Regions from separate parts of the Devosia oryziradicis genome, predicted to be linked through region 1. Evidence: predicted binding sites of a transcription regulator. Region 1 holds the regulator's gene; the other holds the start of a gene.
What was found. The regulator PhoB, encoded in region 1, activates phosphate uptake and scavenging genes when phosphate is short. The targets are predictions, from matches to a motif close to TGTCATNNANCTGTCAT.
Positions count from the first base shown of each region.

Region 2: the regulator PhoB is predicted to act here: its motif matches at 2,882-2,898, upstream of JI749_RS03060 (DUF2794 domain-containing protein).

Region 1 is NZ_CP068047.1:1,597,331-1,603,292, reverse strand. It holds gene pstA (phosphate ABC transporter permease PstA) at 1-354, shown strand, start outside; gene pstB (phosphate ABC transporter ATP-binding protein PstB) at 439-1,221, shown strand; gene phoU (phosphate signaling complex protein PhoU) at 1,242-1,952, shown strand; gene phoB (phosphate regulon transcriptional regulator PhoB) at 2,174-2,890, shown strand; gene JI749_RS08040 (PepSY domain-containing protein) at 2,893-3,549, opposite strand; gene JI749_RS08035 (hypothetical protein) at 3,677-3,940, shown strand; gene JI749_RS08030 (putative bifunctional diguanylate cyclase/phosphodiesterase) at 4,043-5,962, shown strand, end outside.
Region 2 is NZ_CP068047.1:610,054-616,015, forward strand. It holds gene acnA (aconitate hydratase AcnA) at 1-1,748, shown strand, start outside; gene JI749_RS03055 (DUF1223 domain-containing protein) at 1,898-2,635, shown strand; gene JI749_RS03060 (DUF2794 domain-containing protein) at 2,969-3,319, shown strand; gene JI749_RS03065 (GNAT family N-acetyltransferase) at 3,316-3,786, shown strand; gene JI749_RS03070 (GNAT family N-acetyltransferase) at 3,783-4,280, opposite strand; gene JI749_RS03075 (Bax inhibitor-1/YccA family protein) at 4,383-5,153, opposite strand; gene thpR (RNA 2',3'-cyclic phosphodiesterase) at 5,351-5,890, shown strand.

The sequences.
Region 1 (5,962 bases):
CGCCAAGCCGCGCTGGGCATGGGCGCCAGCAAGACGCAGATGGTGTTCCACCATGTGCTACCGGTCACCTTCCCCTCGATCCTGACCGCCACCATCCTGGGTGTCGCCCATGCTCTGGGCGAAACCGCCCCGCTCCTGCTGATCGGCATGAAAGCCTTCGTGGCCGCCGTACCCGCCACCCCGCTCGACCAGGCCACTGCCTTGCCCGTGCAGATCTACCTCTGGCAGGGCAATGAAAACCGCAACTTCTTCGAACCCCGCACGGCCGCCGCAATCATGGTGCTTCTCCTGGTCATGATCTGCCTCAACGGCGTCGCCATTTACCTGCGCTCGCGCCTCGAAAAGCGCGCCTGATCGCAACGTCTGGATACAAGGATGTCTCAAATGGATATGCTGGCCGGCAAGGTTAAGATGACCCAACAATCGGTGAATTCAGCCATGAACCCCACGGACGCCCTCGAGCGACCCATCCGCCTGACCGCTCGCGACGTGACGGTTCACTATGGTGCCAAGCAGGCCCTGCACGGCATTTCCATCGACATTCCCGACCGCGCCGTGACCTCCTTCATCGGACCGTCGGGCTGTGGCAAGTCGACCTTCCTGCGCTGCATCAACCGCATGAACGACACGATCGAAGGCGCCAAGGTGGGCGGCACGATCAAGCTCGATGGCGAGGACATCTACGACCCCAGCCTCGACGTGGTCGAACTGCGGGCCCGCATCGGCATGGTGTTCCAGAAGCCCAATCCCTTCCCCAAGTCGATCTATGACAACGTCGCCTATGGACCCAAGATTCATGGCCTCGCCAAGTCTAAGACCGACATGGACGAGATCGTGGTATCCTCGCTGCGCAAGGCCGGCCTGTTCGAAGAGGTCAAGGATCGCCTCAACGAACCCGGCACCGGCCTCTCCGGCGGCCAGCAACAGCGCCTGTGCATTGCCCGCGCCATTGCCGTGGGGCCTGAGGTCATCCTGATGGACGAGCCCTGCTCGGCCCTCGACCCGATCGCCACCGCCATCATCGAAGAGCTGATTGACGAACTGCGTGAAAACTACACCATCGTCATCGTCACCCACTCGATGCAGCAGGCCGCTCGCGTTTCGCAGCGCACGGCCTTCTTTCACCTGGGCAACCTGATCGAAGAAGGCGTGACCGAAGATATCTTCACCAATCCGGTCAACAAGCAGACCCAGGACTACATAATGGGCCGTATCGGCTGACGGGACCGGAGGAGCAAAACATGGCCAATATCGGCAAAGACCACATCGTCTCGTCCTACAATGACGAACTCGTTGCCCTCGCCCAGACCATCGCCGAGATGGGTGGCCAGGTCGAAGTCGCCATTGAAAACGGCACCAAGGCCCTGCTCAAGCTCGACCGCGAGCTGGCCGACCTCACCATCATCGCCGACCAGCGCATCGACGAAATGCAGCGTAGGATCGACGACATGGCGGTTTCCATGATCGCACGCCGCCAGCCCATGGCCAGCGACCTGCGGTCGATCGTCACCGCCATCCACGTCGCCTCCGATCTCGAACGGGTCGGCGATATGGCCAAGCAACTGGCCCGTCGCTCGCTCAAGCTCGAGGGCCTCAGCCTGCAGCCGACGTTCTATAACGGCGTCAAGAACATGACGGCCCTGGTCCTGCGCCAGATCAAGGGCGCGCTCGACGCCTACGCCAGCCGCGATTCCGCCGCCGCCATCGACGTCTGCAACCGCGATGACGAGGTCGATGCCATGCACACCTCGCTGTTCCGCGAACTCCTCACCTACATGATGGAAGATCCGCGCAACATCACCCCGTGCACGCATCTGCTGTTCTGCGCCAAGAGCCTGGAGCGCATCGGCGACCACGCCACCAACATTGCCGAGCGGGCTTACTACCTCCAGACCGGCAAGCAGCTGACATCGGACGTGCAGCAACTGCAGCGGACGCAAATCAAGGCGTAACGTCTCGAAGGCTTGCCCTCGGGCTTGACCCGAGGGTCGGCGCCCGGCGCCGGGTGAGGATCTTTCCTTACTCGGCGCTCTCAGTAGACCTCATCCTGAGCCTGTCGAAGGACGAGGTCGTGGCACTCAAGCCTGCACTCGCTCGACCTCGTGGTTCGACAAGCTCACCATGAGGTCTCTAAACCCGGCGGCAACAAAGGCCGCCCAGACGGGAGCCACCCATGCCCGCCACCATTCTCGTCGTTGAAGACGAAGGCGATATCGCCATCCTGTTGCGCTACAACCTCGAGTCGGAGGGCTTCCGCGTCGTCACCGCGGAAACGGGCGAAGAGGCACAGCGGGCGCTGCAGGAAAAGCTGCCCGACCTGATCCTGCTCGACTGGATGCTGCCGGAAATATCGGGCATCGAACTGTGCCGCCGCTGGCGTGCGCGTGAGGAAACCGCCCGGATCCCGATCATCATGCTCACTGCGCGCGGCGAGGAAGAAGAACGGGTCCGGGGCCTTGCCACCGGGGCAGACGATTATGTCGTCAAACCCTTCTCGGTGCCCGAGTTGACAGCCCGCATCCATGCCCTGTTGCGTCGCGCCAATCCCAACCTGGTCACGGCGGCCCTCAAGGTCGGCGACCTCGAACTGGACCGCACCACCCATCGTGTCCGGCGCGCGACCAGGGACGTGCATCTGGGGCCGACTGAATACCGCCTTCTCGAATATCTCATGCGTCACCCGGGTCGGGTCTACTCGCGTGAGCAGTTGCTCGATGGCGTCTGGGGCAACGACGTTTATGTCGACGAACGCACCGTGGACGTCCATATCGGCCGGCTCCGTCGGGCGATCAATCGCGGGCGGGATACCGATCCCATCCGCACGGTTCGCGGCGCCGGTTATGCATTTGACGAGCGCTTCGCCGCCAACCAGCCGGTGGCGGTCAAATAGACCTATCGGCCCACATGCGCGCCCGTGCGCGCATAGTAATGTTCCGTGATCACCTCGCCTGAGGGTGTTAGCACCGTCACGGCGTAGAGCAGGAAGCTCCCAACCTGCTGCAACTGGGCGTTGATGACTTCGCCCCCCGTCCTCGCGCGCAGGTCAGGCAGAATAGCCGAAAGCTCCACGGCCCGCCCCGCCGCTACTGCGGCCAGCGCATCGTTCTCTGACAGTTCCTGCGGCGCATTGGATGCCGGTTGGTTGCCAGCGGCATCCGAACCACTCGGAGCAACGGGCCCCTGGCCCTTGCCGCCGCCGCTGGAACCTGGAGTCCCCCCCGGCCCTTGGCCACCGCCATTTCCAGGCCCATTGCCGTTGTTGTCGCCGGGACCCTTGCCATTGTTGTCGCCGGGACCCTTGCCATTGTTGTCGCCGGGGCCTTTGCCGTTGTTGTCGCCCGGTCCTTTGCCGTTGTTGTCGCCCGGCCCCTTGCCATTGTTATCGCCGGGGCCCTTGCCATCATTGTCGGCATGACCCGGGTTGTCACCACCGGGTCCTTTGTCGTCGCCCGGGCCATGGCCGTTCCCCTGCGCCCATGCGGGCTGCGCCAGGGCCACCAGAATGGCCAGCATTGTAACAAGCGATGTGCGTGTCATGGTGGAATTCATTTACCTTCTCCAGGCTGACAAAACACTGACAACCCGGGTCACGGTTCCAACATCGAGCATGTCCTAATCTGCCGCGCATCGACACCAGTTCGATGCCACCACCTCGATTCGGGAACAACATCAGGCCATGACCAGCCAGGAAGCCGAAGTCCATCTCAGCAAGTACCGCGCCCTGCTCAAGGCCTGGACGATGGCCGTGGGAGGCTTCAGCAAGGACGACAGTGACGCCCTCTATGTGCAACTGGAACAGGGCCAGGACCTGTTGGCGCAAATTGCCCTGGAATGCCCGGAAAAGAGCTATTCGGTCGATATGCTGATCAATTCCCGCAGCCGCACCTGGCCGGGCTTCGCCGATCAGCGGATCCCCCGTCCGGCGAGCCGCCAAACCTGATGTAAACCAAGTCGGCACGAAGCGGCCACCAATTGCAATCTGACCGCGCCTTTTGATGTGTCGTTAGGTTTAGCGCGCTAGCTTTGGGGCATCGAGGCCCAAGTGAAACCGCGCCAGTCCACCCTTTCCCGTCAGATCACCAACCTGTCGATCATCTTTGCCCTGGCACTGATCGTGGCCGTCGGTTGCTTTGGCTGGTGGGCGGCGTCGCGGATTGACGATCGTTCGATCGCCCGCCAGGCCAGATCGATCCAGACCGGGCTTGCCGAAATCGAGAAGCGCATCCCCGTCGAGCAGAATGCGTCCGCCGTCTGGGATGACGCGGTGCTCAATCTCCGGGCAGGCAACGCGTCCTGGATCGAGGAAAACCTCACCGCCTGGATGAGCGAGTATTTCGGGCACGACCAGATCTACATTCTCGACAACGCGGACAGGCCGGTTCATGCAGCCCGCAATGGCGCCGCCGTCGACCCGCAGGACTATGATGCCATCCGCAGCGCCGCTGCGCCGCTGCTAGCCGCATTGCGCGAAACGATGGCCGTGGCGTCGGCGGGCCAGAGCGATTCCACTGCTGCGGTCACCGGCCTGGGGATCGAGGATGTCGTAGCCTTGGCTGGCAACAAGCCCGCCGTGATCAGCATGCGCCCGGTCGTGCCGGGAACGGACGCCGTTCAGCAATCGCCAGGTTCCGAATTCATCCACATATCCGTGCGCGAGATCGACGCGGAAGTAGCGCGGGAGATTTCGGAGAAATTTGCCATCGAGGACCTGGGCTATTCCGGTTTCGAACCGCAGGACGGCGAAAAAGTTGCCTCGCCCATCCTCAACGACAGCGGGCGTATCATCGGCTTCTTCACCTGGGTGCCCGATGAGCCTGCCTATACGCTGATCCGGGACACCGCCCCCGCGCTTGCCACGGCCCTGGCCCTGGCTGGCCTGACGGCGGCCTTGCTGCTGCGGCGACTCAAGCGCACCAGCACCATGCTCGAGGACAGCCGGGCGGAGGCATCCTACCTAGCCTTCCATGATGCACTGACCGGCGTGGCGAACCGCGCCCTGTTCGAAGACCGTCTGGCCCAGGCGCTGGGAGATATGCGGCGCACCGGCTCGTCCCTGGCGCTGCACTACCTCGATCTTGACCGCTTCAAGCATGTTAACGACACCCTGGGCCACCCGATCGGCGATGAGCTCATCAAGGCGGCCGCGCAGCGCCTCTCCGCCTGCGTGAGCGAACTGGACACCGTCGCGCGCATCGGCGGCGATGAATTTGCCATCATCCAGGTCGGCCTCGCCGACAATGCCCTGGCCCTGTCGCTGGCGCGCACCGTGGTTGAAGTAATCGGTGCGCCCTTCGAGCTTTCTGGTCATGAGGTACGCGTTGGCGCCAGCGTTGGCGTCGTGGTCACGTCCGACCCCGCTGCGTCTGGAGAAGAACTGATGCGGCAGGCCGATATCGCGCTCTACAGCGCCAAGGGCGACGGTCGTGGCCGATACCACCTGTTCGTCGACGAGATGGATGAGAATGTCCGCGACCAGCGCGTTCTAGAGATGGACCTGCGTTTCGCTCTCACCAGCGAGACCGGCCTGGGACTGGTCTATCAGCCCATCTATGACACCCATTCGGGCCGGATGGCCGGTGCCGAGACGCTGGTGCGCTGGGATCACCCGACGCGCGGCAAGCTTTCGCCGGCCCTCTTCATCGGCTTGGCAGAGGATCGCGGGCTGATCGACCAGCTGGGCATGTGGGTGTTGACCGCGGCCTGCCGCTTCGCCCAGGGCTCGAACCTGCCCTGGGTGGCCGTCAATGTGTCGCCCCTTCAGTTCCGCGACGAGAAGTTCGCCGACCGGGTCTTCGGAGTCCTCGAACAGACCGGGCTGGCGGCGCGGCGGCTCGAACTGGAAATCACCGAAGGCCTGTTGCTGCAGAACTCACCCCTGGTTCAGGCCACACTGAACCGCCTGCGCGCCCGCGGCATCAGGGTCGCCCTCGACGATTTCGGCACGGGCTATTCCTCGATCAGC
Region 2 (5,962 bases), 990 kb from region 1:
CTGAATACGGCGCCACCTGCGGCTATTTCCCTGTCGATGCCGATACGCTCAAATACCTGACCACCTCGGGTCGCGATCCGCAGCGCGTGGCGCTGGTGGAAGCCTATTCGCGCGCCCAGGGCATGTTCCACGAGACCAACTCGCCCGACCCGGTCTTCACCTCGACGCTGGAACTCGACCTTTCCACCGTCGTGCCATCCATCTCCGGCCCCAAGCGCCCGCAGGACCGTATCGCGCTGGACAATGCCAAGTCGGCCTTCGCCGCCGCCCTGCCTAAGGAATTCGGCAAGACGGACGATCCGGCCATCCCGGTCGAAGGCAAGGATTTCTCGATCGGCCATGGCGACGTCGTCATCGCCGCCATCACCTCCTGCACAAATACGTCCAACCCATCCGTGCTGGTGGCTGCCGGCCTCGTCGCCCGCAAGGCGCGTGAACTCGGCCTCAACAGCAAGCCCTGGGTCAAGACCTCGCTGGCGCCCGGCTCGCAGGTGGTCACCGACTACCTGACCTCGGCGGGCCTCCAGGACGATCTGGATGCCATCGGCTTCAACCTGGTCGGGTACGGCTGCACCACCTGCATCGGCAATTCCGGTCCGCTGCCTGTGGAGATTTCAAAGGCCGTGCAGGCGGGCGACCTGGTCGCTGCCTCGGTGCTGTCAGGCAATCGCAATTTCGAAGGCCGCGTGAACCCGGACGTCAAGGCGAACTTCCTCGCCTCGCCGCCGCTGGTGGTGGCCTATGCGCTGGCCGGCTCGATGAAGATCGACATCACCAAGGATGCCATCGGCACCTCCAAGGACGGCAAGCCGGTTTACCTGAGGGATATCTGGCCCTCCAACCACGAGGTCGCCGAGATCGTGCGCAAGCACGTGACCAAGGAGATGTTCCAGGGCCGCTATTCGGACGTCTTCAAGGGCGACACCAACTGGCAGGGCATTCAGATCGAGGGCGGCGAGACCTATGGCTGGAACTCCAGCTCGACCTATGTGCAGAACCCGCCCTATTTCGAGGGCCTGACCATGGAGCCCAAGCCGGTCACCAATGTCACCGGCGCCAAGGTGCTGGCGCTGTTCCTCGACTCCATCACCACCGACCATATCTCTCCGGCCGGTTCGTTCAAGGCGACGACGCCCGCCGGCAAGTATCTCGAGGAACGCCAGGTGGCGCCGCGGGACTTCAATTCCTACGGCGCCCGCCGCGGCAACCACGAAGTGATGATGCGTGGCACCTTCGCCAATATCCGCATCAAGAACCAGATGCTCTCGGGCGTCGAGGGTGGCTACACCAAGGGTCCGGATGGCTCGCAGATGGCGATCTACGATGCTGCCATGGCCTACCAGGCCCAGGGCACGCCGCTGGTGATCTTTGCCGGCAAGGAATATGGCACCGGCTCGTCGCGTGACTGGGCCGCCAAGGGCACGAACCTCCTCGGCGTGCGCGCCGTGATCGCCCAGTCCTTCGAGCGTATCCACCGCTCCAACCTGGTCGGCATGGGCGTCATCCCGCTGCAGTTCAAGGACGGCGAGAGCTGGCAGACGCTGGGCCTCGACGGTAGCGAAACCATCGACATCGAAGGCGTCACCTCGATCGCGCCGCGCGCCATGGTCACCGTCAAGATCACTCGTGCCGATGGAAGCGTGGTCAATGTCGAAACCCGTTGCCGCATCGATACGGCAAACGAGCTCGACTACTACAAAAATGGCGGCATCCTGCACTACGTGCTGCGCAGCCTCGTCGCCGCGTAAGCGGCCTTGCCAACTGGAATGCAAATGGCGGCCTCAGGGCCGCCATTTTGTTTTAGCTCATCTCGAGATCGCACCGTGTAGGTAGATTCTCCCCCTCTCACCCTCTTTTGACTGGCGAGGTCTGGCGGGCCCGGCTTACAACCTTGCCCATGATTGCAAGACCCATCCTTGGCGCTGCCCTCAGCATCGTGACGCTGCTTGCCCTGGTTCAATCGACCAGCGCGGAAAGCACGCGCACGCGTCCCAAGGCGGTGGTGGAACTCTTCACCAGCCAGGGCTGCGCCCAGTGCCCGCCGGCCGATGCGCTGCTCACCGGCCTGGCCGAAGAAGGCGACGTCGTGGCGCTGGCCTACCATGTCGACTACTGGGACTATGTGGGCTGGGAAGACACGTTCGGCAGTCCGGAATTTTCCGATCGCCAGCGCGCCTATGCCAAGAGCTGGGGCTCGTCGCGCATCTATACGCCGCAGATGGTGGTCAATGGCGCCAAGGGCGTCGTTGGCTCGCGGCGGGGCGAGGTGCATGGCGCGCTCGATGGTGCCGCACTGCCGCTGGGCGTGGAACTCGCGCGCGATGGCGATACGCTCGACGTGACCATTCCGCCCAATACCAGCCTGGATGATGCCGTGGTCTGGATGGTGACCTATCTTGATCGGGCTGATGTGGCGATCGACAAGGGCGAGAATGCCGGCAAGGCCATGGTCTATACCCAGGTGGTGACCGACCGGCAGGTGTTGGGCATGTGGGAAGGGGCGACGGGCGCCAGCCTCAAGCTGCCGCTCCCCGAAATTCTCGGCCAGGGCAGCAGCGGCATTGCCGTCATCGTGCAGCAGGAAAAGGGCGGCCTGCCTGGCCCGATCCTGGGGGCTGCGACCTACGAGCCCTGAGTGCTAAAGAAAAACCCATCCCTGGGGGCAGGGATGGGCAAGGTTCTGACTGGTCAACTCAAAATAGGGGCGGCTGACACCCGGGCGTCTGGGTTTGGGGGCTCGGTCGGCCCGGATGCCAGCCACTGGAGGCAATGGTTGTAGGCTGATCCCCCTTTCGGGCGGGGGCAGGGACAAACTGTGACCAAAATGGGGTATTTCGCCCGCGTAGCTGGCCCCTTGCATCCGAAGGCGAATGCCGCAATCATGACAGCGCGTTGACGATTGAAATGTCCCGGAGTCGATCCACTGGCGCAGGGTAGCCCACCACAGGACAAGACGGTCAGCCTGTCGCTGGTCCATGCCGCAGGCGAGGCTCCAGCGCGTCCGGTTTCCAGCAGGCTTCCTGGCGTCACCGCCTTCGATCGCAAGGAACTCCAGCTCATCCTCAATGTCTATGGTCGCAAGGTAGGGCAGGGGGAATGGCGCGACTACGCCATGGACTTCCTGCGCGACAGGGCCGTGTTCTCGGTCTATGCCCGGGTTTCGGAGCGACCGCTGTTCATCATCGAAAAGACGCCCCGCCTGCGCAACCGGCAGGGACAATATGCCGTCACCAACCAGCAGGGCCGCATCCTCAAGCGCGGGCATGACCTGGCTTTGGTGCTGCGCGTGCTCGATCCGCAACTGGCCATCGTGGGATGATCGCGGTTCGCCCTGCGACCGCAGCCGACGTTCCGGCGATGAGCCGGGTGCTTATCGCTTCCATAACCGAACTCTGTGGTCCCGACCATGGCGGCGCGCCCGAGCGGCTGGTGACCTGGACGGCGAACAAAACGCCCGAGGGCGTGGCCCATATGCTGGCCAGTCCGGGGCTGCGCATGCTGGTGGCGGAGCTGGATGGTCAGGTGGCGGCCGTTGGCGCGGTGGTGCCCGATAAGGGCGAGGTATCGCTCAACTATGTCGACCCCGCCGCCCGGTTTCGCGGCGTCAGCAAGGCACTTCTTTCGGCGCTCGAAGCCGAGTTGCGCGTCCACGGCGTGGTCGAGGCCCAGCTCACCAGCACGACCACGGCCCGCGCCTTCTATCACGCGGCGGGCTGGAGCGAGGACGCGACACCAGTCGCCTGCATGGGCGGCGAAGGTCACCGCATGCGAAAGCGATTGGGTTAGAGCGCCTTTTGCAGGTGCACGATGTCGTGCCAGCGGTCGAACTTGTAGCCGACCGATTTGTAGTAGCCGACGCGCTCGAAGCCGAATTTCTCGTGGATGGCGATGGAGTTGGCGGTGTTGGCGGTGATCACGGCCAGCATCTGCTTGAAGCCGAAGGCGCTGGACTGGGCCAGGAGCTCGGTCAGCAGCGCCTTGCCCAGGCCGCGCCCGGTTGCCGCGGGATCGAGATAGATCGAGTCCTCGCAGGTGAAGCGATAGGCGGCGCGCGGGCGGTAGAAGCTGGCATAGGCATAGCCCAGCACCTTGGCGTCTCCCTCGGCCACGATCAGCGGATGTCCCAGGCGCTTGAGGCCCGCATATTTCTCGGCAATGGCCTCTTCCCCGGGCACCTCGGTGTCGAAGGTGATGGCGGTGTTGCGGACATAGTGGCTGTAGATGGCCGTGATGGCCGGGACGTCGGACCAGGAAAACGGGCGCAGGATGAAGTCGGACACGGCGTCGGCTCGGCAAAACAAAGGGACCGCATCCCTTGTAGGATGCGGTCCCGATGTCAGTCCAACCAAATTGCTTGATCGGTCGATCAAGCCACCTGTTGCTTACTCGCGGTTGCCGAACAGGCGGAGCAGCATCAGGAACAGGTTGATGAAGTCGAGGTAGAGGTTCAGCGCGCCCATGATGGCACCCTTGGCCAGCACGTCGGCGCCATAGGACTCCGAGTAGCCTTCCTTGATCTTCTGCGTGTCGTAGGCGGTCAGGCCCACGAAGATCAGCACGCCGACCGCCGAGATGGCGAATTCGAGCATGGACGACTGCATGAAGATGTTGACCACCGAGGCGATGATCAGGCCGATCAGGCCCATCATCAGGAAGCTGCCCATCTGGGTCAGATCACGCTTGGTGGTGTAGCCGTAAAGGCTCATGGCACCGAAGGTCGCGGCGGTGATGAAGAACACCTTGGCGATCGAGGCGTCGGTATAGACCAGGAAGATCGAGCTCAGCGACACGCCCATGATGGCGGCGAAGGCCCAGAAGGTGGCCTGTGCAGCCGGCACGGACAGCTTGTTGATGCCGAAGCTCAGCACCAGCACGAAGGCCAGGGGAGCCAGCATCACGACCCACTGCAGCGGGCTGGCATAGAGCAGATAGCCCCACTGGGTGACGAGCTGGCCGTTGGCCAGCTGGCCCACGGCGGCGTTCGGATCGGTGGTGATGGCGGCGGCGGCGGCGAACCAGGCGGCGAGCCCGGTCACGACAAGCCCGATACCCATGTAATTGTAGACGCGCAGCATGTAGCTGCGCAGGCCCTCGTCGATGGCCAAGGCCGAGCCGGCCCGCGCACCGAGGGTCTGACGGTCATATTCAGCCATAGTCGGTTTCCTTTCCCAATTGTCGCGGTCTCTTGCACCGCCGGTGGGCATTGGTTTGCCACTTGATGAAACAATATGGATGTGACCCCAGTTGTTTACAAGTGATCTTGGCCTGCTGCGACGAATCGACTGGCCCGACGGTCGCTCTGTGCTACGGTCGGGGTCGAATCGCGTGTCCTTATGAAGAGGAGGGCCCCATGCCCCGGCTCTTTACCGGCCTTGAAATTCCGGCCGATGTTGGATTTGCGCTTTCTCTCAAGCGGGGCGGATTGACGGGCGCCCGCTGGATCGACGCAGAAAACTATCACATTACCTTGAGATTCATCGGTGACGTCGACCACCAGACGGCCAACGAGGTGGCCGACAGCCTGGACCGGCTGGTCAATTCGCTGCGCTTTTCGGTGCGGCTCACCCATCTGGGGTCGTTTGGTGGTGACAAGCCGCGGGCGCTTTATGCCGGGGTCGAGCCCAGCGAGTCGCTGAACCGTCTGCAGGCCGCCCAGGAACGCGTGCTGCAGCGGGCCGGCCTGCCGCCCGATGGCCGCAAATTCGTGCCCCATGTGTCCCTGGCGCGGCTGCGCGGCACCAGTGCGGGGGAACTGGCGCGGTTCATGGCGGAAGCGGGGCGCTTCGAGCCGCTGAGCTTTCCGGTCGGCCGCTTCGTCCTGTTTTCCAGCAAGGATTCGGTGGGCGGTGGCCCCTATGTCGTCGAACAGAGCTACACCCTGGCCGCCTAGGGCCGCTGCTGCTCGGGCATCAACACATTGTTAACCGGCGCGGCGCAAACCGGCATGGGCGGGCGCGGCCCG